Regions from separate parts of the Hahella sp. CR1 genome, predicted to be linked through region 1. Evidence: predicted binding sites of a transcription regulator. Region 1 holds the regulator's gene; each other region holds the start of a gene.

Region 1 (7,158 bases):
GAGTTAATATATTTAATAGCACCACTAGATACACATAGTATTTGAGTTGTATGGCTCGCACCAAAGAACGCACTCTCTCTTCCTGTTGGCGTATAGACTACATCAGCTGGACGACGTAGCCTTTCCAAAATAGAACTAGATGTTTGATCGGTGTGCTTTGTCATAATTATCCCGAACGAAGGTTATGAGGTTGCTTTATCATAGAGCTTTTCATCACCAAGGCCCCTTTACATATGGCCTAGGCCATACCCCCTCTTGCTCCGTCATAACAAGACAAATACCATTTCCTTCCAAAAATACAATTACACTAGCCCTTAGGGCATCATTGAACACAGGTTTAAGGAGTAACAGTGAATCAGACATCCCCTTCGCAGAAGGTCGTTAACGACTTATTCCGCATCGCGGAGTTGCTGCGCTATACCGAACAGATAACCCCTTACGGGTATGCTTGGCTGATGGAGTTCTGCGCAAATATAGAAGCCAAAGAGGATGAGCAACAATTTGACGCAGCCATCCCCTCAATTCAGTCAATGACCGATATCACCCCAGAGCCTTCTACGGCAGCTCAGTTATCCCGCCGAAACGGCTAACGAAATTTACAAGCACGGATTTATTAATCAATACGCCAGGGATTTGGCTTTTACTTTAAACGCCAGAGGCGACCTGAAGCTCCTTTTTGATCGTCGTCATCCACTCTGCAAAATCCGCATCCAAGAATTTCGCCTCATCTTTCAACCAGTCCTGGTAATCCTCGTAGCGCCCTTGCCGGAACCACTTCACCAATCGTTCAACATCGTCTGGACGTTGTTCGAACATATACCGCACCGCCCAATAACCCCAATGATAAATACGTGACTCATCGCTCTTGTAGTTGGAGTGTATGATATCTGAGAAACGCACCATTTCTGACAAAGCCGCTTCTTCTGCATCTGGATAGTGATCCTGTAAGGCAATGTATTCGGCGACGCCTTCGGCCCACCAAACATTATCTTCAACGTACTCCGACTCCAAACCATACATGGTGAATCACCCGTCCAGATAATGCACAAACTCATGATCCAGATTCAGTATCTGATGAGAGTCTGAGACCTCTTCTGACTGATAAGCCAGCACTCGCGCCTGATTAGCTTCATCAAAAGGATCGCCCTCATAGAAAACGCCACCAGCGGTCACTGCATCGGAATCAAACAATAGCCAGCCCAAGTCAACGAATGTGTCTGAATCCTTAAATATGATCATTTCCAGAGTGTCGTTCTGATCCTCAGCAACGGGCTCTCGATTACTGTTCAGCATCTGGTGAAAGATATCTTCGCGCCGAGACAAAGCTTCACAGGCGGAGTCAAACTGCTCCTCCGTCATGGATTGAGCCCTTATTCTGACCGTCTCGCCACACATGCGCTCTCGGCGCAAAATAACAGTCTCGACGCGCTTTCTATAATCGCAAGCGTTGTAAAGCCTGCAGTTCGACTTATCGTAGTAATCCACTGAGCCAGCCAGAATGCTCCACACATTCGCTGTGTCACGACTCAGGTCATATCTGTTAATCAGGTTACGTATGAAGTGGCCTGTATCATCCCGTATCGTTTTATACTGCAGAAAGCGCCCGAGCTCTTTGACGGCATTCATCAATAGATACTCCCGGCTGCCTACCAACCACGAATCTTTATCAACAATGAAGCGATAAAGCGCGTTGGGAATCTGCGCATCATGAGAGGCGATGTCGACAAAGGCGTCATTGTCATGGCCTTTATAGTAGATATTGAAAAGCTCGTTTAACGCTAAATCATAACGCTCATTGGCGTCGGTCAGCGGGCCCAGTTTCTCTAACCAGGCGACGGACTCATTGACAACCGCTCCCTGACTATCAGAACTGTTTACCAGTTTAAAAGACAGCTCCGTCAATCGCGCGCGATCTGCTCCAATGGCGCCTTGCAGAGCATTATTGGTCACTTGAACGACGACTACCGCAACCTGTTTCTGCAACGCCTTTCCATATAGCTTCTTCTTACGCGGGCGGTTTCTTTCCAGCACATATCCCACATGCAGATATTGAATGAGGTTCGTCAGTTCATAGATATTATCGTCTTGAAAATAAGATGATTCTGAAGTGGCCGCTTGCGCCACGACTGACATGTTGGCTTCCGAGAATATATTGAGAAGAGCTTGTTCCTCCATGAAGACCAAGTCCCTCACACAATAATGATCCATTCCCCATATGGCCAGAACAAATTCGTCACCCGAGAGCCCCGAAAGACCATTCAAATAGCAGTCAGGCTTACTCTCTTCCTTGTAGTATGATTCGTCCTCTTTTGCTCGACTGTATGCCGGCAGCGGTGGAGGCAATTCTGATAACTTTTCCGGCTGCTCCGAGTTGTGTCGAAAATACTTAAAAAGCTCCCCACCGCCCTTTGACCATGTCATTGCGCTGACAGTGAGAATAAGAAAGACAACGCCAACCACAAAGGGGGCTCTAAACCATCTGTTCGCTGGCGCCATGACGATTCCTGAAGAGATTTACAACTGATATGAAAAGTACGCTGCGGATCATGAGCTTTACCGCACGGGCCATGAAGATATACCGATAGAAGTTATCGGTCTGTCTAAGAAAAGCATCAAATTGTATCAAAGCCACCAAGCAGATAAGGCAATGACTAAACCAAAGGCTATATCGCTTTACCGCCGTACCTGCGCATTCTATCCAGCCAGTGTTTTCGGGACCGCGAATCAGAATCCTCCACCGCGCCAATCAGCGACGCCTGGACCGGCGAAACGCCACAAATACCCAAGATATTACGTTTTAGACTTTTTAAACTATGCGAACGATAAAACCAGCGATAGACAAACGCAGGCATCCCCATCGTTACGACAATACGCGCTCTGCGCCCTTTCAATAGCCTTTTGGGCCACTTATCGCCACCGCTTACAGCAAACCCCGGCCGCAGCGTCTGCTCCAGGAATGCTTTTAATATCGCAGGAAGATCTCCCATCCATAGCGGATAAACAATAAACAGACATTCGGCCCATTGGATTTCTTTCTGCGCAGCGATAATCGATTCCGGCGGCGGTTGTTCTTCAAACTCCTGCTTTGAACGCAACTAGGGAAAATTCATTGTCGCCACCGCCAGCCTACGCACCTCATGCCCCGCCGCCTCCGCGCCGTCTGCATACGCGTCAGCCAAGGCATGACAATACCGGCCTCCCCGTGGATCAGGGTGTCCCTGAATAATCAAAATACGCGAACCCATAGGCTGCTCCCTGAGAGACTAACCATCTGTTTTATATTTTTCTCGATTAACCAAGACGGGCATTTGTTGCTGATCAATATTCAACAGCTTTACTTGATAAGCGGTCCGCCATGAGAGTTTTCATCTTAAACCTCAGTCACTTAGACATTTTTTCTTTACTTGCCCAATCCATTACTGTATACATAAACAGACATGGATAAACATATAGTATACACAGAATTTTATCAGACCTTTTAGGGTCCCCGGAGGGTGGAGTGATTAAGCTAACCAAGCGCCAGGAGCAGGTTTTACAACTGATTCGCGAGCATATTGAGGAAACGGGTTATCCACCTACCCGGGCGGAAATTTCCAATCGTCTGGGGTTTCGCTCCGCTAACGCTGCGGAAGAGCACCTGAAAGCTCTGGCGAAGAAAGGCGCTATCGAGATGGTTCCCGGCGCCTCTCGCGGCATCAGGTTGCCAGCGACGGAAACGCAAAATCAGGGGATTCCAATTGTCGGTCAGGTTGCAGCGGGCTACCCCATTCTGGCCCAGGAAAATATTGAAGAGTATTGCGAACTGCCTCCATCCTTCTTTACTCCTTCCGCCGATTATTTTCTTCGTGTCAAAGGCATGAGCATGAAGGACGTGGGAATACTCGACGGTGATTTACTGGCGGTGCATCGCACGACCGATATCCACAACGGGCAAATTGTGGTTGCGCGTATTGGCGATGAAGTGACCGTAAAGCGCTTTCAGCGTCAAAAAAACAAAGTGCTTTTATTGCCGGAAAACGAAGAGTTTGAGCCAATTGAAGTGAATCTGTCACAACAACCGCTGGACATCGAAGGACTGGGCGTCGGCGTTATTCGCCGCTAACAGGGAACGAAGCGCCGACTGCCCTTGTATGGGCAGCCGGGGCCTTTAGTGTACGGTTTTCGGCTTTTCTTCCGCCTCAGACTGACGAATCGCCTCTTCCCGCATATCTCCTACCAATTTAATCGCCGCATTAATCATTGCATGCGCAACAGCTGCGTCATTTTCCGCCAGATATGCCTTGGCTTCCTGACCGAAGCTGATTTTCACCAAATGTTCGCTTCCGCCTCCCATGGGTTGCAAAGCGAAATCGCCATTCGGCAATTGAACAATTTCAAAGAAGCTTGATGCCATTTCCAAATCTCCTACTCGTAAGTTCTCACTGAAATGTTTTCCATCGTCCCAACACCCGGGAGCGAACAAATCAGAAAACTAGCCACAGGCGCCTCATTCATTTTCCTAAGCTGTTATCAGTCGAGGCCTGAGAGGGTTTCTTTCATTCAAGCTTACCTCTACCACTCAAAACTGTGCTCTCTCATCTCGTTGATGAACGCCTGCATGGACTCCAGTATCACCACTAACTCCATCACATATGGAGCTGACGTGGCGGCGATAATATTTTCATTTTGCGGCGTTTCATTTTTTCGGGGGCGAGATATTTCCCCAAATTGTTTCAGCAGTTGAGCCAGCCAGGAATCGGGTTGAGCCGCCGCCAGCTTCATGCTGATTACTTCTGGCGATTCAACTTCCAACTGTCCTTCCAAGTCAGCGAGCGTCTCAATTTTAACTTTGATGCGACGCTGCTCCGCAAGCTCATTCAAGAAGCCGACATATGCCTGCTGCAGAAAACGCAAAGCCGCCCGTCCGGCGCATTGCTTTTCCGCCACCGTTGAGGGTGCATCCCTCCACTGCAACTGCAGCTTGGCGAAAAACAGGTTTTCATTAACATAAGTCAGCCACTTATCGGACATACCTTAACTCATCAACAATTGCTCTTTGTTAGTGTATAGGTTTTTAACCATAAGTTCTTTAATAAAAAATTCCCCTCCGGACTATTTCCTGAGGCGCAATTCCGATTCGTTTAGACGCCTAAATTTCCTACCATTGCCACCTAAATCCGACTCAGGTTTCCGTAAAAATGGCGACAATCTATCAGCAGCCCCTTTCTCATAGCTTAGCACCCGATCCTCAGGCTCGCCCCTTACACAAGTTAACGTTCAGCAGCAACCCGCCATAAACGCTAACAAAGGCGCTAGTGAGAAAACTAGAATAATATTTTAGACTGCTATAATTTTGTCCAGGGAGAGAAAGTAAGGGAACTGTCTGTTACTTCTAGAAAGAGAGTGAGAAAGACATGGCTTATAGCCGTAACGCAAGAAAAAATATAAATAACGCACTGGTATTACTCGTATTTTCACTAATCGCGCAAAACGCCCCAGCTAAGGCGCCGCCAGATCAGGTTGCACGTTTGGACCGGGATCTCACGCCGCTTGGCGCCGAGAGGGCTGGTAGCGAAGGGGGTGAAGTGCCCTCTTGGGATGGAGGCATTAAGCAGCCGCCTGCGAATTACAATCCAGACAAATGGCATGCTGACCCTTTCGATGCGGACGTTCCACGCTTCATCATTAACGCCAGCAATGCACAGGATTATTCAGACAAACTGACCGAAGGCCACAAGGCTCTGCTGCAGAAGTATCCAAGCGATTACATTCTGAAAGTGTATCCCAGCCGCCGCAGCGCGTCTTACCCTGACCACGTCTACGCAGCCCTTAAGCAGAACGCCGCGAAAGCGGAACTAATGCCTCGTGGAACAGGCGTTAAAGGATCGCTGATCACCAGTCCATTTCCGATCCCCAATCAGGGAGTGGAGATTATCTGGAACCATATCCTGCGCTACCGGGGTGAAGAGGCTTCATTTCGTTCTTCGTTCGCCGCCACACTTCCAGACGGTTCTTACACGCCGGTGACAACCGACTATGAGTATTTCTTTGTGTATGCTCAGCAGCACAATCGCCCGGAAGACATCGATAACAAAATCTTCTATCTCAAGACGGAGGTCGTCGCTCCCGCCAAGCTCGCAGGAACCATGAACCTGGTGCATGAGACGCTGGATCAGATTCGCTCTCCCAGACAGTCCTGGCGCTATCAGGCCGGTGAACGTCGCCTGCGACGCTCCCCTAATCTGGCTTACGACGCCGAGGCCCCAAATAGCGAAGGGCTGCGAACTACCGACCAGATTGATATGTACAACGGGGCGCCGGACCAATATGAATGGACGCTGATCGCCAAGAAGGTCATGTATGTGCCTTACAACGCTTACCAGTTGCACTCCAGCAACCTGCGCATGAACGATATCGTGCGTCCCGGCCACATCAATCAAGAGCATGCTCGCTACGAAGCACACCGGGTGTGGGTGGTGGAAGGCATCCTGCGCGAAGGGCTGGGTCACATCTATCACAAGCGCCGCATGTACTTTGATGAGGACTCCTGGCAACTGCTGGTTGCGGAGGATTATGACGATAAAGGTGAACGGTGGCGCGTATCGGAAGCCCACTTGGTGAATTACTACGAGGTGAAAGCTCCCTGGACCACACTGGAGGTTATTTACGACCTGAAGTCAGGGCGTTATTTCGTCGACGGTTTGGATAACGAAGAAAGGCCTCGCGACTTTGCGCCCGGGCTGAGAGATAGCGACTTCTCAACTTCCGCGGTACGCCGCGCCGCCAGACGCTAATTGTTTTCCATTAGACACCTTTAGCCCATCTTTCTCCCACTAAAAAAGGCCGCTGTTTAAGCGGCCTTTCTCTTACTGCAACTTAGACAGCTATACGAGGCTTAGCCCGCGTTAGAAAGCTCAAGCAGCAGTTTATTCAGACGGCTTACGTAACCGGCAGGATCTTTCAGGTTCTCGCCGCCAGCCAGTCGCGCCTGATCAAACAACACCCAAGTCAGATCTTCGAAACGCGCGCCCTGCTCTTCACCCAGTTTTTTCACCAGGGGATGCTCAGGGTTGATCTCGAAGGTCGGTTTGTTCTCAGGCAACGCCTGGCCCGCCGCTTCCATGATGCGACGCATCTGCACGCCCATATCGTAAGCGCCGACCACCAGACAGGCGGGAG
Region 2 (7,158 bases), on a different contig from region 1:
TTATTTTCCAATAATCTTTGGCAATTTTATTCTTTATCAAGTTCCGCGCACCCGAAACCCAGTGCGCATACAAGCCAATACGAAGACAGATTGACCTATTTCAGACCCAGCACATCCTGCATGTCATACAGCCCCGGAGCCACGCCATGCAGCCATAAGGCCGCTTTAACGGCGCCTTTTGCAAAAGTCATGCGACTGCTCGCCTTGTGCGTTATTTCTATACGCTCCCCCATCGTCGCAAACATCACCGTATGGTCGCCAACGATGTCGCCCGCGCGAATCGTCTCAAAACCGATAGTCTTTTTATCCCGCTCCCCGGTGATGCCTTCACGACCATAAACGGCGCACTCATTCAAGTCGCGCCCCAGCGCCTCAGCTACAACCTCACCTAATCTCAACGCAGTACCCGACGGCGCATCCTTTTTAAAACGATGATGCGCCTCGATTACTTCCACATCGTAATCGTCACCCAGCGTTTTTGCGGTCAGCGCAAGAATATTCAACAGTAAATTCACACCCACGCTCATATTGGGGGCAAATACTACCGGACAGTCCTTCGCCGCTTCAGACAAGAGCGTTTTTTGCGACTCACTGAATCCCGTCGTACCAATCACTATCGCTTTACCCTCTTTACGACAAAGCGCCAGTAACTCAAGCGTGGTCTCCGGTGAAGTGAAGTCGATAATCACATCAAAGTCGTCCAGCACTTGCGCCAAGTCATCGACGCAGGCCACGCTTTTTTTGCCCACGCCAGCGATTTCTCCGGCATCAGCGCCAACCAAAGAGCTGCCAACTCGCACAGAAGCAGCTCCCAAAGAAGCATCCGGGTTATCGCAGACCGCTTCAACCAACACTTTGCCCATGCGCCCGGAAGCGCCCACTATCGCTACTCTGGTCATGCTTATTCCTTTGTTTTCTCTGGAATATTACTGTTATAGGCGTTCCGCCACCGCTCCAATACAAAAAAACCGGCGTTCGCCGGTTTTTCGTTGCGCATGCAGACTGCTAGAACTTCATATCGTCAAAAAAGCTTTTCACGCCTTCAAACCAACTATGCTTTTTTGGCGCTTGCTGTCCGCCGCTCTCCTCCATTGAGGCTTGAAACTCGCGCAGCAAATCCTTCTGTTTCTTGGTCAGGTTTACAGGAGTTTCCACCACTACCCGACACAGCAAATCTCCTGGCGCGCCACCACGAACTGGAGTTACACCCTTTCCGCGCAGACGGAACAGCCTGCCAGTTTGCGTTTCCTCTGGAATCTTGAGCTTCACCCGCCCATCAAGCGTGGGCACTTCAAGCTCACCACCCAATGCTGCGTCGACAAAGGAGATTGGCACTTCGCAATACAGATTTCTGCCATCGCGGGTAAATATCTTATGCTCACGCACAGCGACCTGAACATACAAATCTCCCGGCGGGCCGCCGTTTACTCCCGGCTCGCCTTCACCGGATAAGCGAATGCGATCGCCAGTATCCACACCGGCGGGAACTTTAACCGAAAGCGTCTTCTGCTCTTCCACATAGCCGCTGCCGTGACAGGAGCGACATGGGTTGCGAACAATCTTTCCTGCGCCACGACAGCGAGGGCAAGTCTGCTGGATAGAGAAGAAGCCCTGTTGCATGCGGACCTGACCAGCGCCGTTACAAGTGCCGCAGGTTTCAGGCTGCGTGCCTTTTTCTGCGCCGCTTCCGCCGCAACCATTACACTCTACTTGAGAAGGAACGCGAATCTTCACGGTTGTGCCGCGAACCGCTTCTTCCAAGTCGAGATCCAGCGTATACCTTAAATCTGAGCCGCGATTCGCCCGAGTGCGACCTCCGCCGCCCCCGCCAAATATATCGCCGAATACGTCGCCGAATATATCACTGAAACTGGCTCCACCGCCGAAACCGCCGGCCCCAGCATTGCCATCCACTCCGGCGTGACCGAACTGGTCATAGGCCGCTCTTTTCTGGTCATCAGAGAGCACATCGTAGGCTTCAGTAGCCTCTTTGAACATCTCTTCAGCCGAAGCGTCTCCGGGGTTTCTGTCCGGGTGATATTTCATCGCCAAACGCCGGTAAGCCTTCTTGACATCTTTACCGTCTACGTCCCGCGAAACGCCCAACACTTCGTAATAATCGCGTTTTGCCATAACTTAATCTTATGCGCCAACTGCAAAAAAACCGGATTATAACCTAAACACAATAAGGCAGTGCGGTTAAATTCCGCACTGCCTCAGGCATGCAAGGAGCCGGACTATTTCTTATCGCCGTCCTTAACTTCTTCAAACTCGGCGTCGACTGCGTCATCCGCTGGCTTAGCAGCTGCGTCTTCAGCTTGAGCGCCAGCGTCTCCGCCTTGCTGTGCAGCCTGCTCAGCATACATCTTCTGCGCCATGGAAGAAGATGCTTCGCTCAGCTTCTGCATTCTGTCTTCAATAGCTTCTTTATCGTCGCCTTTGATCGCTTCTTCCAGCTCTTTGATAGCTGCTTCAATGGCCACTTTTTCTTCAGCAGTCACTTTATCGCCAGCATCTTTAAGCGTTTTCTGAGTAGCGTGAACCAGAGCGTCCGCCTGATTGCGCGAAGACGCCAACTCTTCAAACTTCTTATCTTCCGCCGCATGCGCTTCCGCATCCTGCACCATCTTATCGATTTCGTCTTCGCTCAAGCCAGAAGAGGCTTTGATAACGATGGACTGCTCTTTTCCAGTCGCTTTATCCTTCGCAGATACGTGCATGATACCGTTGGCGTCGATATCGAAGGTCACCTCAACCTGAGGCACGCCACGCGGCGCGGGAGGCAGACCAGTCAAATCAAAACGGCCTAATGACTTGTTCATTTGCGCTTGCTTACGCTCGCCCTGCAGAACGTGGATAGTCACCGCAGTCTGATTGTCTTCCGCAGTAGAGAACACTTGCGACTTCTTGGTCGGGATAGTCGTGTTCTTCTCAATGATCGGCGTGGAAACGCCGCCCATGGTTTCAATGCTCAAAGACAATGGCGTCACGTCCAGCAGCAGTACGTCTTTCACGTCACCAGACAATACCGCGCCCTGGATAGCTGCGCCGATAGCGACCGCTTCATCAGGGTTAACGTCTTTGCGCGCTTCTTTACCAAAGAAGTCGGCTACTTTGCTCTGCACCATAGGCATACGAGTCTGACCGCCAACCAGAATCACTTCGTCGATTTCTGAGGAGCTGCAACCAGAATCTTTCAGTGCAATGCGGCATGGCTCAAGGCTACGCTCAACCAGCTCTTCCACCAGACTTTCAAGTTTGGCGCGAGTCACTTTAACGTTAAGGTGCTTAGGACCACTTGCATCAGCAGTAATGTACGGCAGATTCACATCCGTCTGCTGACTGCTGGAAAGCTCGATCTTAGCTTTCTCTGCAGCTTCTTTCAGACGCTGCATCGCCAATGGGTCGCCTTTCAGGTCGATACCGGAATCTTTCTTGAATTCCTGCGCCAGGTAGTCGATCAAGCGCAAGTCGAAGTCTTCACCACCCAGGAACGTGTCGCCGTTGGTGGCCAGCACTTCAAACTGCATCTCGCCGTCTACATCAGCGATTTCGATAATGGAGATATCGAAGGTTCCGCCGCCCAGGTCATAAACGGCCACTTTACGGTCGCCGCCCTTCTTGTCCATACCGTACGCCAACGCCGCCGCAGTCGGCTCGTTGATAATACGCTTAACTTCCAGACCGGCGATTCTGCCTGCGTCTTTGGTAGCCTGACGCTGCGCGTCGTTGAAGTAGGCCGGTACGGTGATAACCGCTTCCGTCACCTTCTCGCCCAGGAAGTCTTCCGCCGTTTTCTTCATCTTTTTCAGAACTTCGGCGGAAATCTGGGGAGGCGCCATTTTCTTGCCTTTCACGTCGACCCAAGCGTCGCCATTGTCAGCCTTGGCGATAGTGTAAGGCACCATTTTGATGTCTTTTTGCACTACATCGTCTTCAAAACGTCTACCAATCAGACGCTTGATGGCGAAAAGAGTATTCGTGGGGTTAGTTACCGCCTGACGCTTGGCGGATTGACCTACCAGCGTCTCATCGTCGGTGTATGCAACGATAGAAGGCGTAGTGCGTCCGCCTTCAGAGTTTTCAATAACGCGCGGCTTGTCGCCTTCAAGAATCGCTACACAGGAGTTTGTAGTCCCCAAGTCGATCCCGATAATTTTACCCATAATTTCTACTCCTGAAAAAATCTCGCTAATTGATTACCAGCTAATATTGGAGTTGATCTCAATTTTTCAACCCGAAGCTGGCGGGATTTTGTACGTTTTCAACCAGCGCTGAACGCGTATAAAGCGCGATCAGACGCCTTTCGACACCATAACCATGGCTGGCCGGACCAAACGTCCGCTCAGTAGATAGCCTTTCTGCAATACCGCAATAACGGTATTCGGCTCTACATCGGCTTGCGGCACCATGGACATGGCCTCATGAAATTCCGGGTTGAAGGGCTGCCCCATGGGATCAACCACCTCCACTTCGAATTTTTTCAGGCCGGAGTTGAACAGAGACAGCGTCATTTCCACGCCGTCTTTCAAAGTCGTGACCTGGGGTTCGGCGGACTCTGTGGCGCCACAGGCTTCCACCGCCTTTTCCAAGCTATCCACTACCGGCAAGAGCTCTTTCACAAAGCGCTCCAGAGCAAACTTACGCGCTTTCTCAACATCGTTTTCAGCACGACGGCGTACATTCTGCATCTCAGCATGTACGCGCAACATTTGCTCTTTTTGCTCACCGAGCTCCTGCTGCAATCTCTCAATCAACTCGTCACGGTCAGCGGGCTCGCCACTCGCCTGAGCCGTTTCAGCTTGCTCAGCCATTGCGGCTTGCGCCTGATCGTCAGCGATGACTTGTTCTTCTACTTGACTCTTAGAATCTTCAGACATTTGATCGAATCTCCCAAAATCCATCCGATACTTTTGAATTGCCCTCAATATGGGGTCGATCAAACCGGTTTCAACCAGCCAAATATCGACAATCGTCAGGAAATGACGCAGGTCACCCGACATTGACTTCAGTCAGCATCCAAAATGACCGCAAATCATACAAAAAAATACTCCTCGCGCCCTCTTGTTGCGTCATGAGTTTCACTGTATAAACACACAAACAACTGTATATATAGACAGTCACACTTGTAGGACAACGCCCTATGCTCACTCATTTGTCGATACGGAACCTAGCCATCGCCAGCCACCTGGAACTGGACTTTGCTGAAGGCATGACGGCTATCAGCGGGGAAACCGGCGCAGGCAAATCTATTGTTCTAGACGCTCTCGGCCTGACCCTTGGCGACCGAAGTTCTGCGGACATAGTGAGGCACGGCTGTGAACGGGCGGAGGTGAGCGCAGTCTTTGATTTGAGGCGCCTGCCGGAGGCGTTGGCCTGGCTGAAATCCAGAGAACTGGATAATGGCGCGGAATGCATCTTACGCCGAACTGTCACCAACGAAGGTCGATCTCGCGGCTATCTGAATGGGCAGCCCGTCACCATGCAAGACCTTCGCGAACTCGGCGAAACGCTCATGGATATCCATAGTCAGCATGAGCACCAGTCTCTATTGAAAAAGGAAACCCATCTGAAAATGGTGGATGACTTTGGAGGCCACTCCCAGCAGCTTCAACAGGTACGGGACCACTTTCAATCCTGGCGGCGCATAGCCGCCAAACTGAAAGAAAAGCTCAGCCACAGCGAAGAACAGGAAGCGCGAGTGCAATTACTCACTTATCAGGTCGAGGAGTTGGATGCTCTAGCGCTGCTGGAAGGCGAGATTGAGCAATTGGAGCAAGAGCAGGAGCAGCTCGCCAACGCAGAAAATATCATCATGAAAGTTCAGCAGGTCGGCGAAGGTTGCCTGGAAGCAGATGGCGGCTGCATCGACCAACTAAGGCGCGCCATTCATCTGCTGGAGGAAATTAATCTCAACAACGCCTCTCTGCAGACTGCTCGTCAGATGCTGAACGAAGCCATGATCCAGCTTGATGAAGCCAACGGTGAGCTGCGCCATGTACTGGACAGCGTGGAGATCAACCCTGAGCGCCTGCAAGAAGTGGAAGCGAGACTGACCGCCATCTACGATCTTGCGCGTAAGCACCGCGTCGCCCCTGAAGAATTAATGACGCGCCATGTTGAGCTGGCGAGCGAACTCAACAGTTTGACTGATGGTGAAGAGAACCTGGAAAAGCTTGAAGCTCAGTCCAAAGAGCTGGAGCAGAAATACAATCAGGCGGCGCAAAAGCTCACCTCCATGAGAACGAAAGCAGGAGAGAAACTACAAAGCGCAGTGAAAAAGCAATTGGTGAAACTAGGACTGAATCCTGAGTTCATCATCCAGTTCTCGCCTCTGAAATCCCCGTCTGCGCTGGGAGACGAGGAAGCTGAAATGTTAATCAGCATGAACCCTGGCCAACCACCCAAGCCTTTACAAAAGATCGCATCCGGTGGCGAGTTGTCGCGAATCAGTTTGGCGATACAGGTCGTCGCTGCCGCATCCTCGGATACGCCTACATTAGTATTTGACGAAGTGGATGTCGGCATCGGCGGCGGCACGGCGGAAATCGTCGGACGCATGCTGAGAGAGCTTGGGGCGAAAGCGCAAATTCTCTGCGTCACTCACTTAGCTCAGGTGGCTTCCCAAGCCCACAACCACCTTTTCGTGACCAAGCATGTAAGCAGTGGCCAAACGCAATCAGCCATACTCAAATTGGAAGGCAGCGACCGTATACACGAAATCGCCAGAATGCTGGGAGGTGTGGATATTACTGAGCACAGCCTGGCGCACGCACATGAAATGCTGACTTCCAGCCAACTCCAGTAAGATTCCCTACAGCAAAAGGATTTGCTTGTGGCTTTATTTCCGCACCGTCCGTATAGCTGCCTGATGGCTATCTCTATTAGCTATAAATTGGCTATATAAAGGAAGGCTCGATAAGTTTAGAGAGATACGCAGGAATGCGATGGAGCAAATGGAGCAAGAGAGGACAGGATAGCGCTCCAGGGTTTACTCAGCGCTATCCCAACAAACCGGAAGCTATTTCTTCTTTGGCTTCACGTACAGCGTGAGGCTATGGTCAACGATTTCATAGCCGTGCTCTTCCGCAATTTCCTTTTGGCGCTTTTCGATAACCGGATCGAAGAACTCGATAACATCGCCGGTTTCCGCACAAA
Region 3 (7,158 bases), on a different contig from region 1:
TTCGCTTCCCTAAAGTACGCAATCAGGGGCTCGAATACGTGGGCCTTTAACTCGATGCATTTTGAGATATAGCCTGACTGGCCCTTGGCGGCGCTCTCGGCGTTGTAGTGTTCAGCGAATAGAATTCGCTCGGTCTGGCCTGCGTATTGTCTCAGCGACTCCTTACGGTGTCGTTTGAATACGCCGCTGGGTTTACGCCATACGATATGGTTTAGAAGTCGGAAGCGTTTGCCGATGCGCATCTCCACTTTGCCCGCCATGCGGTCGGAGCAAAACAGATACAGGCTACCGGATGGCTTCAGCACCCGGTGAAACTCCGCCAAGATATCGTCCAGCCAGTTTAGAAAGTCGTCTTCTTTCCGCCACTGGTTGTCCCAGGCGTCGGTCTTCACCCTGAAATAAGGCGGGTCCGTGGCGATCAGGTCAATGGAATTATCAGGGATTTGCTTCATCACCTCGCGGCAATCAGCGTTATAGAGTTGAACTCCCGGTGCGGGTACTACGTGTTCTGGTGTCATGATCCTTCCTGAATGGGCCGAGTTAACCCCTGTCCATGCAACGGCGAGCGGCCCTTTAAAACGCAAAAACCCGGCTCCTTGCGGATACCGGGTCTTTATATGAAAACGCCCTGAGAGTTGTCAGGGCGTAGTAGTGCAGAATATGAGACACACCCTACCCAATTGTTCTCAATTTGTCAACAATAATATATTAAAATAACACTTTAAACACAATTAAAGAACAATAATCTTTGTTAGCTGCGGTTTAGCTATTGCATAGTTTAGAGCATGACCGTCGAAACGAAGACCAAAAATATACAAGGATGCTTATTTGGAACCAAAATCAAGATTAATTCGAATTATTGCGCTCACAAAAAGGTTTATTTTTTCCATGCCTTTCCAAGATCCATCGAGCTCCATTTTGAAGACGCATTTCTTTGGATGCTATAACTAAGAGCTTCATCTCCTAGAACTAGCTGAGTTTTGTGTCTATTTTCAGCACTAGGACCCCTTCCACTTTCTTCACTCCAATACATCCAAGTATCGAAATAGGGTCGGTCTCGGTCTTCTGTTATATCCGGGCGTAATCTAATAATTTCGCTTGGTACTGGATTGCGCCCTACCGAGGCTACTTTTGGCATTTTATCATTCAATTGTTCAAGGAATTCCTTAGGCTTAAGTATATTCCCGCTATTTGCCCCAGTATTGAGTAGGCTGGCCAACTCAGAATAAAATTCTTTGAAATAGGGTACAATCCAATATCCGGGCTTAACCTGAAATAAAAAGAATTTAGGACTCAACCCACGTGAAGTTAAAGAAAGAGTGAAATTTGGCTTGTCTCTCGTGGAAAATAAGCAGTCAAAGCTAATTGACCCCATAGTGACTTGAAACTGTTGCATATCTGATTTAATTGCAATCATGCTTCTATGTAGCTCCTGCAAGGAAGTCATCCTCATAATCAATCCTTCAAACTATTTAACAAACTTTATCTACGGCTTATTTGAATCAAAAAAAAAAAACACAAAATCGAGAAAATTTTCTTTACAGCGCAATATATTCAAACAAACTTGACAAAATTCTTCCGACAGTGCCATTACCAATATATGAGTCAGAAAGTTGCACGATAGAAGCTGCATTTGACATTCCATTCTCAACTTTCTTTAACAAAGCGTTAGTTTCATCTATGCTTTGAAAGTCCTGATTTATTAATAGCTTTGTGAGGTGGTTAACAGTGCTTGCCATCTCATCTAAATTGCAAGAATCAGAAAAGTTAGATTGAAACGCTACTAGATCATCACGTGTTACTGAAATAGGATGTGTTTCTGGTAAATCTAACGACGCATATAGATCATTCAAAAATGGTTTTCGGCCACCTTTAGGAAAGTCATTTTCAAATTTTTTAGCTATACACTTAAATCCAAAAAAAGTAGGGTTATTTATTATAAAAACAACTGCCGACCTCATCTCTTTTTGGTTATAGTAAACCTCAAAATGCCCTGGAGGGCTTATGGAAGCTCCATGCAGCCCGACACCTGTTGGTATGTATGGTTTAGATTTAAATTTAAAAATATCAGGCACATACCCTTTAGGGAATAGTACAGCTATAACAAACTGGCCTGGAACTGCGTAATCATCTGAGAATAACAACCTACCATCTGGAACATGCCTTAATTTTGTTTCTTCCCCAGCTGGGCCTTCCTTAAAATAGTCATCGCCATGAAATACAAAAGGGAAAATACTAGGATTCCTATCATCGGCAGAGACAAGTCTATTTGTTGCGAATGACCAAGGAGAGCTCAAATTGAAATTTTGATACAATCTTACTTGGCGAAAGTCATCATCTATCTTTTGAATTACAGCCCTAGTTGTGAACATACCTTATCCTTTGATATTCTAACAATTGTATAACTGCATATTTTTGAAGTTCAAGATGTCGAAGATATCATTCCCTATAACACTGAGCATACAGCACTAAAGAAACAATACTCTAAAGCCATAACTCGCGCCAATCTAAGTTAGTCACATTCTCTCCTACGGACTAATCTTTTAACTGTACCCAATGGACTTTCCTTCCATTTTTTATTAAAGCCCGGGACTGTCAAATCAGAAAAAGTATTAACGAATCTTTTAAAGGTAAAGTACTCTGAAAATAAAAAGAAAGCGATACACCCAATAACGATAACAGATAGAAGCCCTAAGTATAAACCCACCACACCTGCTATATCTGTCAATATGTATAACAAAATAAGTGAGAGGCATATAGCCGCGACACCCGAAGCAAGAGAATAGTAAATAAGAAAGAATTCAAGCTTACCTATTTTTATACATAAATCCCCGTTATCTCCAACTTCAAGAAAACCACCAAAATTTTTGATATCCTTAGCAGGTATTACGCCCTCTAAATACAGATTAATTAGAGCTTTCGCTTTAACTGGAGAGGTTATATATCCTGTAGATATAGAGAACACCTCTTCGTCTTTCAACTTATCTAAAAATTTGCTATAAAGCCCGTCTTTAACAACCTCGCCAGACAAACCTTCCAGCCTTTTAATTTTTCTTTTTAGAAACGAATTTTCTTTAAATTCATACACGTCCTTATATAGCTTAAAAAACATCCCAACAATGAAGCAAAAACCTACAAGCACCATCATTACAGGATTTTCCTTAACTATTTCAGAGGCCCACTCCATTTCCATAACTTCCTTTCACATTTATACAATTAAAAACCTATTGTGATTATGATTCACCGAGAGTCTCCAATATTAAGTTAACTTCGACGATTCCGGACTATTATTTTTAACTCCTTAATTGAATATGGCGGATCGTCTCGATGCAGCATTGCATGGCAGTTCGGACATACTGGCCGCAAATCTCTTACAGGGTCTAATTCATATTCTTGCTTGATGTTCGAGAGCGGAACCAAATGATGGACGTGTATGTAGCCCTCGCCAATTTTTCCATAGACTTCGGCAAAGTTGATCCCACAAACGGAGCATGAAACGCCATGGGCTCTGATGCACGCAGCTCTTGCAGCGCCATGCCGCTCGTATGCGTTAACGGTAATTGTTTTTGTGGCGCCTTCAATGTAAAGCTTTGGCTCTCGGACTTCTTCAGGTAGCGCCTCTAGCCCTGGTTCAGCCGACGAATTGAGCGACCATGTAATCTGGACGGGAACGGTATCTTGGTGGCTGATGGCCTTAGCTGTGCCCGCGTACACGAACGGCGCTCGCGTATCGTCTCTGTAGAAAATGAAAACTAGTCCCTTGGGGTTCAGCAAGGACTGAATGGTTTCGTGCTCTAATTTCGAGCCGTTCTTTCCATACCAAACAAGCTCACTACCGACAAACTCATTGTTGTAATCATGCCCGGTCCTTCCTGGGGTGCCTATATTGCAGAATACAAACCAGTCGTCCTTATATCGCTTATAGCCATTGTGCCAGTCCCCTTTCTGTCCCTCAGGTGGAACAGCGCAAATCTGGTATATGTCAGCCCTGGTGTATTCTCCGCCAACAACAAATCCGTAATCAGGCATATAGCTTCCAACTCCTAAGCATGCATTCGCTTTAGGTTCAGCATGTTACAGCCACCTCCCGCGGAACGCTAAAAATTGTCGTACCGTGGCCTACCATCCACACAACCGGCGCCATTTGCCGAGGTCGCGACCATACTGTATCTTTATACAGTATATTTTATCACCTTAGAGGTCACAATGCGCGTATCGCTACTTGGTCGCAGCGGTGCAAGGATGCGCAGGCGTTTACTCCCGTTGTTTTTGGAGCACGTATCAGCCGGGTTTCCGAGCCCCGCCCAGGACTACATAGAAAAAGCCCTGGACCTCAACGAGCTATGTATCAGGCACCCCGCCGCCACGTATTACGTCCGCGTTCAGGGTGACTCTATGATTGAGGCCGGCATCTATTCCGGCGATATCCTGATTGTGGACCGCTCCCTTACCGCCAAGCACGGCGACATTGTTATCGCAGCCTTACACGGCGAGTTCACGGTTAAGGAATTGCAGCTCCACCCTACTCCTTGCTTGCTCCCCCGTAACAAGCGTTACAAGCCCATAGACGCGCCTGAAATTGAAGTGTTCGGCGTGGTGTCAGGCGTTGTCCGGATACTCAACAGATGAATTACGCCTTGGTTGATTGCAACAACTTCTATGCGAGCTGTGAGAAGCTCTTCCGCCCCGATCTGAAGGACACGCCCGTCCTGGTACTCAGCAACAACGACGGCTGTATTGTCGCCCGCTCACGGGAGGCCAAAGCGCTTGGCTTTCCCATGGGTGCGCCTATCTTCAAGTTCCGCGACTTGGTTAGACAACACGGCGTGGTTACCTTCTCGTCGAATTACGCCCTTTACGCGGACATCTCCAGCCGAGTCATGCGCACCCTGGGCGAGCTGGCGCCAGTATGTGAGATCTACTCTATAGATGAGGCCTTTCTCGACTTGTCCGGCGTCTCAGCCTGTATGGATTTGGTGGAGTTCGGCCAGCAGGTCCGCCAGACCATCAGCCAGTGGATCGGCATTACCGTCTGTGTGGGCATTGCTCCCACCAAGACATTAGCCAAGCTCGCCAACCATGCAGCCAAACGTTACCCAGCTACCGGCGGCGTGGTTGATCTCTCCGACCGCTACCGCCAGCGCCGTTTATTGACCCTTACGCCGGTTTCGGAGGTCTGGGGTATCGGTTCAAAGCTTGCCGCTCGCCTGGGCGCGCTGGGCATTACCACCGCCTTAGAACTTGCCGAGGCTAACCCCGCCCTACTCCGCAAGCGCTTATCGGTTGTGGTAGAGCGCACAGTCAACGAGCTTAACGGCGTTTCCTGTATTGAGTTAGAAGACGCCCCGCCACCCAAGAAACAGATCATCTGCAGCCGCTCCTTCGGCGAGCGCATTACCTGCTTTCAGAACATGCGTGAGGCCGTATGCGAATACGCCAGCCGCGCCGCCGAAAAGCTCCGCCGGGAGAAGCAGCGCGCCTCCGTCATTACCGTGTTTATCCAGACCGGAAAATTCTCCAAAGGTGAACCATACTATTCCAATGCAGCAACCGGAAAGCTGCCTTTTCCTTCTGACGATACCCGCGATTTTATAGAGCTTGCCCGGGTGTTACTGGAGAGGATCTGGCGGGATGGCTACCGCTATTTGAAGGCCGGAGTAATGCTTTGTGACTTCTCCCCTCCTGGGGTTTGTCAGCGTCATCTATTTGAAGAGGACGAAGGGAGGCGCGGTAGTGTGGAGCTTATGGAGACATTGGATAAGCTTAATAGGGGAACAGGTGGCGTTGTTTGGTTTGCTGGACAGGGTATACAGCAGCCCTGGGGAATGAAGCGAGGGAGGCTTTCTCCTGCTTATACTACTAGGTGGGGAGATATTCCAAATGTTCATTAGCAAGCATTTAGAAACAAGGGGCATATTTCACTCGATTAATCACTCGCCCCCTAAAAACGTACTAGTATAAAATAATGAAAAGCATAACAGACTCATTAGCCGATTTATTTAGAGAGCGAATAAAAAATGTAATTATAGCAAATTTCATAATCGCATGGATGATCATTAACCACGAGTTCGTTCTATATCTATTATTTAGCGACGAAGCAACACAAGGAAAATTAGAAGCAATATCCAAAAAAACACTTAACATTTACACAGACATAGTATGCCCCTTAGCCTTATCTACAATATACATATTTGCAATGCCCTTATTGAACTGCCTATATTTATGGCTCAAGTCCATAATTACCGACCCTGCAATAGCACATCTCAAGAAAAAAGAGTTAATATTCTACTACTCAAATAAACTTGAAGTCGAGGATAAAAGGATAGATGTTGTTCTGCGCGAAAGAGAAAGAGAAAATAGACTAGAAGAAGAAAGAGTTAGACTATTAAAAGAAAAGACATCTGAAATTGACAAGGCATATATTGCCGCACAAAAAAAAACCGAATCTGAGAAGCTAGAGACAGAAGCATTAGAAAAGAAAAGGGTTGAGCTAGAGAGAATCAAAGAACTTGAGTCAAATACTGACAACCAAGAGTTATCAACTAGATTAAAGAATATTGAAGAAAGGGAAAAAAAACTACTTAAAAATGAGAGAGAAATATTAAGCTTTTATAAAGAAAGAAAAATAATTTCCGATGACATCAATAAAATCACAAACAGCATAAAGTCTGTTGGTAGCTCGCAAAGATGGAGTAAAAAGAATTCTAGCGCAACAAATGGAGATAGAGTAACAATTGATTTTCTGGGAAAAATCAACGGAAAAAGCATTGAAGGTGGTCATGCTAGAAACCACCAATTAATTCTGGGAAACGGAAAAATGATACCAGGAATCGAGGATAATATTATTGGGCATAGCGCAGGAGATCATTTTTCTGTACAAGTAGTTTATCCAGATGACTATCATGCAGAAAATTTGAGAGATAAAAAAGCAGAATTTGACATATCACTTATCTCCGTTGAAGAAAAACTCATACAGTATAGTTCATTACAAAGCATAATTATTGAACTAGACATAATTGCGGAAAAAATACAACATTAACATGCAAAAAAGGCAGCTATTCATTAGATTCATCATCTATTTTTTTTAACACATCGTTAACTGCATCTTCAATATATTTTCGATCTCGCCCCCCTTCACGTGAAAACAAGCTATTTTTA
Region 4 (7,158 bases), on a different contig from region 1:
TTGAAGAAAATCGCATTCCGGACGACGTCACTATTCAGGTGCTGACTCAGGCGCGTCCCGAGCTGATCGCACGTACTTATGAAGCGCTGCAGGGCGTCAAACAAGCGATCGTTCATGTTTATAACTCCACCTCCACCGTACAGCGCGAACAGGTATTCGGGTTAGACCGCGAAGGCATCAAAGCCATTGCGGTACGCGGAGCCCAGGAAGTGCTGGCGCATGCTGAAAAGCATCCAGAAACCCAGTGGAGTTTTGAGTACTCACCGGAGAGCTTTACTGGCACAGAGCTGGATTTCGCCGTCGAAGTCGTCAACGCCGTGAACGCTGTATGGCGCCCGGAAAACGGCCGCAAAGTCATCATCAACCTTCCCGCGACGGTTGAGATGGCGACGCCTAACGTATTCGCCGACCAGATCGAATGGATGTGCGACAACATCCATCAACGGGAACACGTTATTGTCAGCGTACACACTCACAACGACCGTGGCTGCGGCGTAGCGGCGGCTGAACTGGCGGTAATGGCTGGCGCTGACAGAGTCGAGGGAACCCTGCTGGGCAACGGTGAGCGCACCGGCAACATGGATCTGGTCACCATGGCCATGAACCTGTATTCCCAGGGCATTGATCCCATGCTGGATCTGTCCGATATGTCCGAGATTATCGATACCGTCGAAGCTTGCACTGAGATCAGCACACACCCGCGCCATCCTTACGCCGGCGATCTGGTCTTCACCGCGTTCTCAGGCAGCCACCAGGATGCGATTCGCAAGTGTCTGCATAAACGTAAAGAGGACGACATCTGGAACGTCGCGTACCTGCCTATCGATCCTTTCGACCTGGGCAGACGCTACGAAGAAGTGGTTCGCATTAACAGCCAGTCCGGCAAAGGCGGCGTCGCTCATGTGCTGGAGCGCGATTACAACATCAGTCTGCCGCGCTGGTTGCAGATCGAATTCGCCAAAGTCGTGCAGCATGAAGCGGAGTCCGAAGGCGGTGAAATTGACTCCCGCACCATTCACCGCTTGTTTGAGGAACGCTATCTGAGCACGCCCAAAGGATGGCGGTTGCGCACCTACGATATGCATAGAACTGACGAAGCCGTACAGGTGCAAATTGAATTCGGCGACGACGCCATTATCTCTGGCATCCGCGGCCAAGGTCATGGCGGCGTGGAGGCGGTGGCCGCCGCGTTGGAGAGTCGCTACCGCATCAGCATCGCCGTAGAGGCTTACGATGAATTCGCGCTTGGCGAGGGCACCGACGCCAACGCCCTCGCCTGCATCAAAGTCATGATCAACGGCGCGCCATTCAGCGCCGCCGCTTTGGCGGAAGACACCACCACCGCCACCCTCCAGGCGCTGTTGTCGACGGTGGGCAGACATGCTCAGATCACCTCCGACAGCAATCAAAGGGAAGCCGTCTAACTCTATACCCCATTGGGCCCTGCATCAGGGCCCTTTTTTTGTCCCTCTCAGACGTCCCATCATTACAACCTCTCACGCCTGTCATTTGATATTGCTAACACCTGATATTGCTGGAAGCTGTCGACAGTTGCAGGTCATTTACGGAAAATGTCCGCTTCAGAATAAATAATCAGGTGAGTCCCTCAATGAAATACGTCACCAACGTCCGTTTACGCGGCCAGGACGGTTTATACGCCATTCAGATTAACCAGGGCCAGATCAGCGCCATATTGCCCATGGCGGAGCTTCCGCAGTCGGACGTGGAAATTTTGCTGGACGCTGGCGAGCGTCTTGTCAGCGCCCCCTTTGTAGAGCCCCATATCCATCTGGACGCGACAGGCACCGCGGGCGAGCCTAGTTGGAACATGAGCGGCACATTATTTGAGGGCATAGAGCGCTGGTCTGAGCGCAAAGCCATGGTGACCCATGAAGACGTTAAGCAGCGTACGCGCCGCACCCTGAAAATGCTGACCCAATACGGCGTGCAGGCCGTACGCTCTCATGTAGATGTCACCGATCCAACATTGACGGCGCTGGAAGCCCTGCTTGAGATCAAACAGGAAGTAGCGCCCTGGATTGAGCTGCAGCTGGTGGCGTTTCCACAGGAAGGCATTCTTTCCTATCCCAATGGCGTTCAATTGATGGAAAAAGCCGTCGAGATGGGCGTCGATGTGGTTGGCGGCATTCCTCATTTCGAGTTCACCCGCGACTATGGCGTGGAGTCAGTCAAAATCCTTATGGATCTGGCGGAAAAATACGACCGCCTTGTCGACGTGCACTGCGATGAAATAGACGATCCCGGCTCCAGGTTCCTGGAAGTACTGGCGGCGGAAGCTTTGAAGCGCGATATGGGCCACCGGGTAACCGCCAGCCATACCACGGCGATGCACTCATACGATAACGCCTATTGCAGTCGCCTGTTTCGCCTGCTGAAAATGTCACAGATAAACTTTGTATCTTGCCCAACAGAAAGCATTCATTTGCAAGGCAGGTTCGACAACTTTCCCAAACGTCGCGGCGTCACTCGAGTGAAGGAGCTGTTAGAAGCGGGTCTCAATGTCGGCCTCGGCCAAGACTCCATTCAGGACCCATGGTACTCCCTGGGCAATGGCAATCTGCTGCGCACTTTGGACTTCGCGCTGCACATATGCCATATGATGGGCTATGACGACTACCGCAATGCGCTGGACCTGATCAGTCATAACAGCGCCAAAGTGCTGAACATTCAGGACCGTTACGGCGTAGAAGTCGGCAAACCCGCCAACTTCATCCTGCTGGACGGACCTGACGACTATGAAGTCTTGCGCCGCCAAAGCGTGGTGACAGCCTCCATTCGCGCAGGCGACATCATCATGCAACAAACACCGGCGGTGGTGACGCAAAACATTCAGCTTTAGACTGTTTACATCCAAGGGACGCTGACTACGTCCCTTCTCATCAGCCCTTGCCGGCTATCGCCCGCACTTTGCCGCTGTCTTTAACCTTGGCGCTCTCTTTAGTCTCTTCTTCTGCGCTGGGAGCAGGCTCTGGCGACTCTTCAAACAAGACGTCAACCTTGCCTTTGAACGCTGTTGCGAACGCTTCCTTGTGATTAGCGACCAGCATGCCAATTTCTTCCGCCAAACCTTCATTCAAAGAAGTCAGGCGTTGCGCCAGGAAATGAGACACGCCTTCGGCGAGCTCAAGCTTTTTGTCATGATCGTCAGCTTCTTTCTTGGATTTAAACATCTGTTGTGATGGGTCTCTGTCACTCATATACAGGGTCACTACGGCCATTTTGTCGCCTCCTAAAATTAGCCTCTGTATATTCATACAGTTTTAAGATCAGGTCAAGAGCGTCACACAAGATTCATCCAAACACAGTAACCATATGAAAATAAAGGCTCAATGAGTAGATTTTTATTGCAAACACAAGAGATAACCAAATGGTAATAGTCCGAATATATGATTGCGCCTCGTCGCGCAAGGCATTTAGGATAACCGCCAGTTTGACGTTCGGATTAAGCGGCATTCTCGCTCATCAGAATTAGGGAATGCGAGGTTTAATCCAGGTATCTGACAGTGCAGGGAGGACAGAAAGATGCTTATGTTAAAAAACAGGCTTGCAGCCAATGCGTATCAGCCTGACATCATTGCGTACAAGGAATCCAAAGCCGCCAACGCCTCCCATGGCGGTGCAAAATATCCACTCTTGAACGCCCTCCCCTATCCTGCCGCCGTGCATTCTCGCCAAGGTGAATTTATCGCCTGCAACACGTTGTTTCTACGTGAGTTTAGTGGCGACAAAAAAACGCAATCTCGTCTGACGTCGCATCGCGACTCATTCCTGCAGCTGTTTCAACCTGTTGAAAGCAAAGAGGCGCACTTAAAAGGCGACGCGTTTTCGCTGCAAGCGCATTACCCGGAAACCGGCGTTTTTTATACGCTAAATAGCGCGCCGTTTCATGATGCCGAAGGCGTGAGATTATTGTTATCAGTACAGAAAGTGGAAGAGCCGTCGCTACTGCTGCTAAGACCTGAAGACATGCACGCCCAGTTGCAGCAAGCCTCCAAAAGTATGTCGATTGGCGAGATGGCGACAGCCTTGACCCATGAACTGAATCAGCCCATCGGCGCAATTCTCAATTACCTTAACGCCGCCAAGCTACTGCTTGAAAAGCATACTGGCGTCGATAAGCCGGAAGAAGCCGTGCAGCTTGCTATTCGGCAGGCTCATCAGGCGGCGGCCGTGGTTGCCCGCATACGTAAATTCGTAACGTCGAGAGAGCCGCGCGCAGATGAAATTTCTTTGCGTCAGTTGGCCAGCGGCGTGCTGGAGCTTCTTCAACTCGAAACTCATCGACGCCAAGTAAAGACCCGCCTGCTGATAGCGACGGACCTACCTAATGTCTGCGTGGATAGAATCATGATCGAGCAAACCCTGGGAAATTTGATTCGCAACGCGCTGGACGCCATGCGCGACACGCCAATCCAAGAACGTGAACTCATTGTGGACGCCCAAGTCATTTCCCAGGACCGGGTTAAAGTCAGCGTGACAGATAAAGGCTGCGGCATTCCCCAACATTTCCGCAATCGCCTGTTCACTCCCTTCTTCACGACCAAACCTGATGGCATGGGTGCAGGTCTCGCTATCAGCAAGTCCTTTATCGAGCTTCATCACGGAACGCTGGAGTTTAACGATAACCCCGATGGCGGCTCTGTTTTCTCTTTCACTTTGCCTTTAGCCGCAACTAAGACGCCTGTACGCCCTCCTGACTAAGTGACGGCAAGTCGCTAGAAACGCGGCCCTGCAGATTATTTTTGTGGATACATCTTTTCGAAGAGACAAGCATGAACGCAGCACAAATTTTATTAGTAGACGATAACGAAGACTTCCGCCGCTCCACCGTCTGGATGCTGGAGGCGGCCGGCTTGCAGGTAGAAGACTTCAACCGGGCCACAGGCCTTTTGGCGAGACTTCAGCAACTGGAAAACGCAGGCATTCCATTGAGCGACAAATGTGTCGTGACCGATCTACGCATGCCTGACATTAATGGATTGGAGCTGATGGAGGAACTACGCGCACGTCGTATTTCCATTCCCGTCGTTCTCATAACCGGACACGCAGACGTCACTTTAGCCGTCAGCGCCATGCGCATGGGCGCAGCGAACTTTCTGGAAAAGCCTTTCGAAAATTCCATTCTGGTGGAAACCGTGAAAAGCGCTATTTCAGAACCCGGGTCCGCATTGCGCAACCCACAGGCGGCCAAGGAAAAACTGGGGCGCTTATCCCCCAGGGAACGCCAGGTGTTGACCCATGTGTGCGCCGGAAAACTGAATAAAACCATTGCAGATATCCTTGGCATTAGCGTGAAAACCGTGGAACTGCATCGCGCCAACATGGCGAGCAAATTGGGGGCTCGTAACGTACAGGATCTAGTCCGGTTATCTTTGGGCTATGAGTAAAAGAACAGAAGGCTGTGCGTCCCTGCACGGCGAAATTACTTACGAGCAACCAAACCGCCTTCAGCGGAAATCGTAACCAGCTCGGGATGAATTTTGCGCGCTTTGAGATCACGTTTCACATAGTCTTTGACCTCATCCAGCTTCCACCCGGGTGTCCCCGCTTTGGCTTGCTGATAGTCGTTGGCGGCGAATGCGGAATACCAGTACAGCGTCTCCGCCGTAACTTGCTTATCCCGATCGGATAGTCCGGCAAGTGAAGGATTTGTCGCAATTACCTGTCGAAACTGCTTCCATACTGCTCGATCTTCAGCGTCGTTGGTTTCCTGATCGTTGAGAATGCTAAAGGATGTGGTGACCCAGGCCGCCATGGCCAGAGCCAGATCATTAGCCTGATAACCGTCTTTCTTCACCGCATCGCCCATCAACTGCATGATGTCGATCTCGGCGAATGCCGCACGCAGTTCAGCCTCTTTATCGGCGGGAACTTTTTTCAGCATTTCTGTGATCATTTTTTCTTTAATCTCAGCACTGACTTCTTTTGATGGGGTGAAGAAAGCGCCCTTTTCAGGCACAGCCCCATTATCGCCGCCAGAGGCTGAAGCCGTATTGTCAGTCTCACTCAGCGCCATTTCAAACGCGGAGTTCATTGAGCCGGCGATATCATCCAGTGCATCACCGGACGCTTTAGCGGTATGCCCCCAAAGACACAACAACGGTAAAAAAATGGAATATAGAATTCCAGGAACTCTCATTTAAATTCTCCTCATTAGGCTGACGCTAACCCGGCGAAGAGTTGCAATCGAAACGCAGCGACAACAAAAACAGCTCACCTCAATTACATTCGCCGACACGCCAGAGCTTTGATGCGAGGCATTACGGTAAACGATTTAATCAAAAGGAAAACACCTGGGAGAAACCCTAGTTTATCTATTGCCCTTCAATTAGTTAGCTTTACCAGCCCACTACTTGATGATGCTCCAGTCAGGTTCAATGACTTCGACAAGAATTAACATCAGGGGCCACGCCGAATCCGCTCCTTTTTCGATGCTGCTCGGCGTGCTTCTGTTTCTGAGCAGCCCGCCTGGGGCCTATTCTGCTTTTGCGTCGACGCCTCCCAGCGTGAAAACCGTGATGACGCTTTATACCCCCGTGCTAACCATGGACATTCTGCGCCGCCTTTGTGGTGTCAAGGCCAACTCGTCGCATTACCAATCCTGGCGTAAGCGAAATCAGGCGGACCTGATTGAAGCATCCGTAAACAGCCTGAAACAGCGCACTCCAGCCATTGACGGCAGTCTGTTGCAGGTAGAGGAGAAATTGCGCGCAAAGCTGACTGAGCATCAAGACTTACTCTGTGATACATACTCAGACGTGCTTCAGGACGATCGTTTCAATCCAGTGCGAATGCACCCTGAACTGTACGCGGCCATTACAGACGCCTCTCATAAACAACCGCCAACCAATTCACCCGGATATAATCAAACAATACAGCCACAGTCTGCGCATCCCGTCCTGCTTTCACAAAGCGCTTTGTCCTGCATTTCTACTGACGCCGGCCCTGATAGCAGCGACGTAGAAAAAATCTTCGCCGTCCGTGAGCACCGCTACAACGGCAGCATGATGTTGATCCATTTTCAGCCTTACACTTTATTCAAAAACGGCGAGCTGTATCGGGACATGGACGCGGCGATCACAGATCTCGACATACCCGCCTGCAAACAGGCTCGGAAGCAAGACTGGGGGCATTGGC

What was found. Region 1 encodes LexA, which represses DNA repair genes until DNA is damaged. Its sites were predicted from a motif close to TACTGTNTANNTANACAGTA; they were not measured.
Region 2: the regulator LexA is predicted to act here: its motif matches at 5,103-5,122, upstream of recN (DNA repair protein RecN).
Region 3: the regulator LexA is predicted to act here: its motif matches at 4,163-4,182, upstream of umuD (translesion error-prone DNA polymerase V autoproteolytic subunit).
Region 4: the regulator LexA is predicted to act here: its motif matches at 3,262-3,281, upstream of ONV78_RS11525 (YebG family protein).

Annotation. Positions count from the first base shown of each region.
Region 1 covers NZ_JAPELK010000017.1:101,551-108,708, reverse strand. Annotated here, with positions in the region: gene ONV78_RS28365 (hypothetical protein) at 1-164, opposite strand, end outside; gene ONV78_RS28360 (hypothetical protein) at 351-590, shown strand; partial or broken gene ONV78_RS28355 (collagenase) at 646-2,421, opposite strand; partial or broken gene ONV78_RS28350 (NAD(P)H-dependent oxidoreductase) at 2,664-3,245, opposite strand; gene lexA (transcriptional repressor LexA) at 3,500-4,102, shown strand; gene ONV78_RS28340 (hypothetical protein) at 4,148-4,393, opposite strand; gene ONV78_RS28335 (DUF6586 family protein) at 4,552-5,010, opposite strand; gene ONV78_RS28330 (DUF1329 domain-containing protein) at 5,565-6,773, shown strand; gene htpG (molecular chaperone HtpG) at 6,875-7,158, opposite strand, start outside.
Region 2 covers NZ_JAPELK010000008.1:166,071-173,228, reverse strand. Annotated here, with positions in the region: gene dapB (4-hydroxy-tetrahydrodipicolinate reductase) at 96-899, opposite strand; gene dnaJ (molecular chaperone DnaJ) at 1,006-2,133, opposite strand; gene dnaK (molecular chaperone DnaK) at 2,238-4,166, opposite strand; gene grpE (nucleotide exchange factor GrpE) at 4,296-4,880, opposite strand; gene recN (DNA repair protein RecN) at 5,144-6,808, shown strand; gene fur (ferric iron uptake transcriptional regulator) at 7,022-7,158, opposite strand, start outside.
Region 3 covers NZ_JAPELK010000019.1:41,406-48,563, forward strand. Annotated here, with positions in the region: gene ONV78_RS29055 (site-specific DNA-methyltransferase) at 1-518, opposite strand, end outside; gene ONV78_RS29060 (DUF6037 family protein) at 878-1,453, opposite strand; gene ONV78_RS29065 (hypothetical protein) at 1,539-2,372, opposite strand; gene ONV78_RS29070 (hypothetical protein) at 2,513-3,187, opposite strand; gene ONV78_RS29075 (DUF3427 domain-containing protein) at 3,265-4,029, opposite strand; gene umuD (translesion error-prone DNA polymerase V autoproteolytic subunit) at 4,207-4,629, shown strand; gene umuC (translesion error-prone DNA polymerase V subunit UmuC) at 4,626-5,891, shown strand; gene ONV78_RS29090 (FKBP-type peptidyl-prolyl cis-trans isomerase) at 5,966-7,039, shown strand; gene ONV78_RS29095 (toll/interleukin-1 receptor domain-containing protein) at 7,056-7,158, opposite strand, start outside.
Region 4 covers NZ_JAPELK010000004.1:191,267-198,424, reverse strand. Annotated here, with positions in the region: gene leuA (2-isopropylmalate synthase) at 1-1,424, shown strand, start outside; gene codA (cytosine deaminase) at 1,610-2,860, shown strand; gene ONV78_RS11525 (YebG family protein) at 2,901-3,239, opposite strand; gene ONV78_RS11520 (ATP-binding protein) at 3,544-4,722, shown strand; gene ONV78_RS11515 (response regulator) at 4,794-5,408, shown strand; gene ONV78_RS11510 (DUF6683 family protein) at 5,444-6,160, opposite strand; gene ONV78_RS11505 (hypothetical protein) at 6,399-7,158, shown strand, end outside.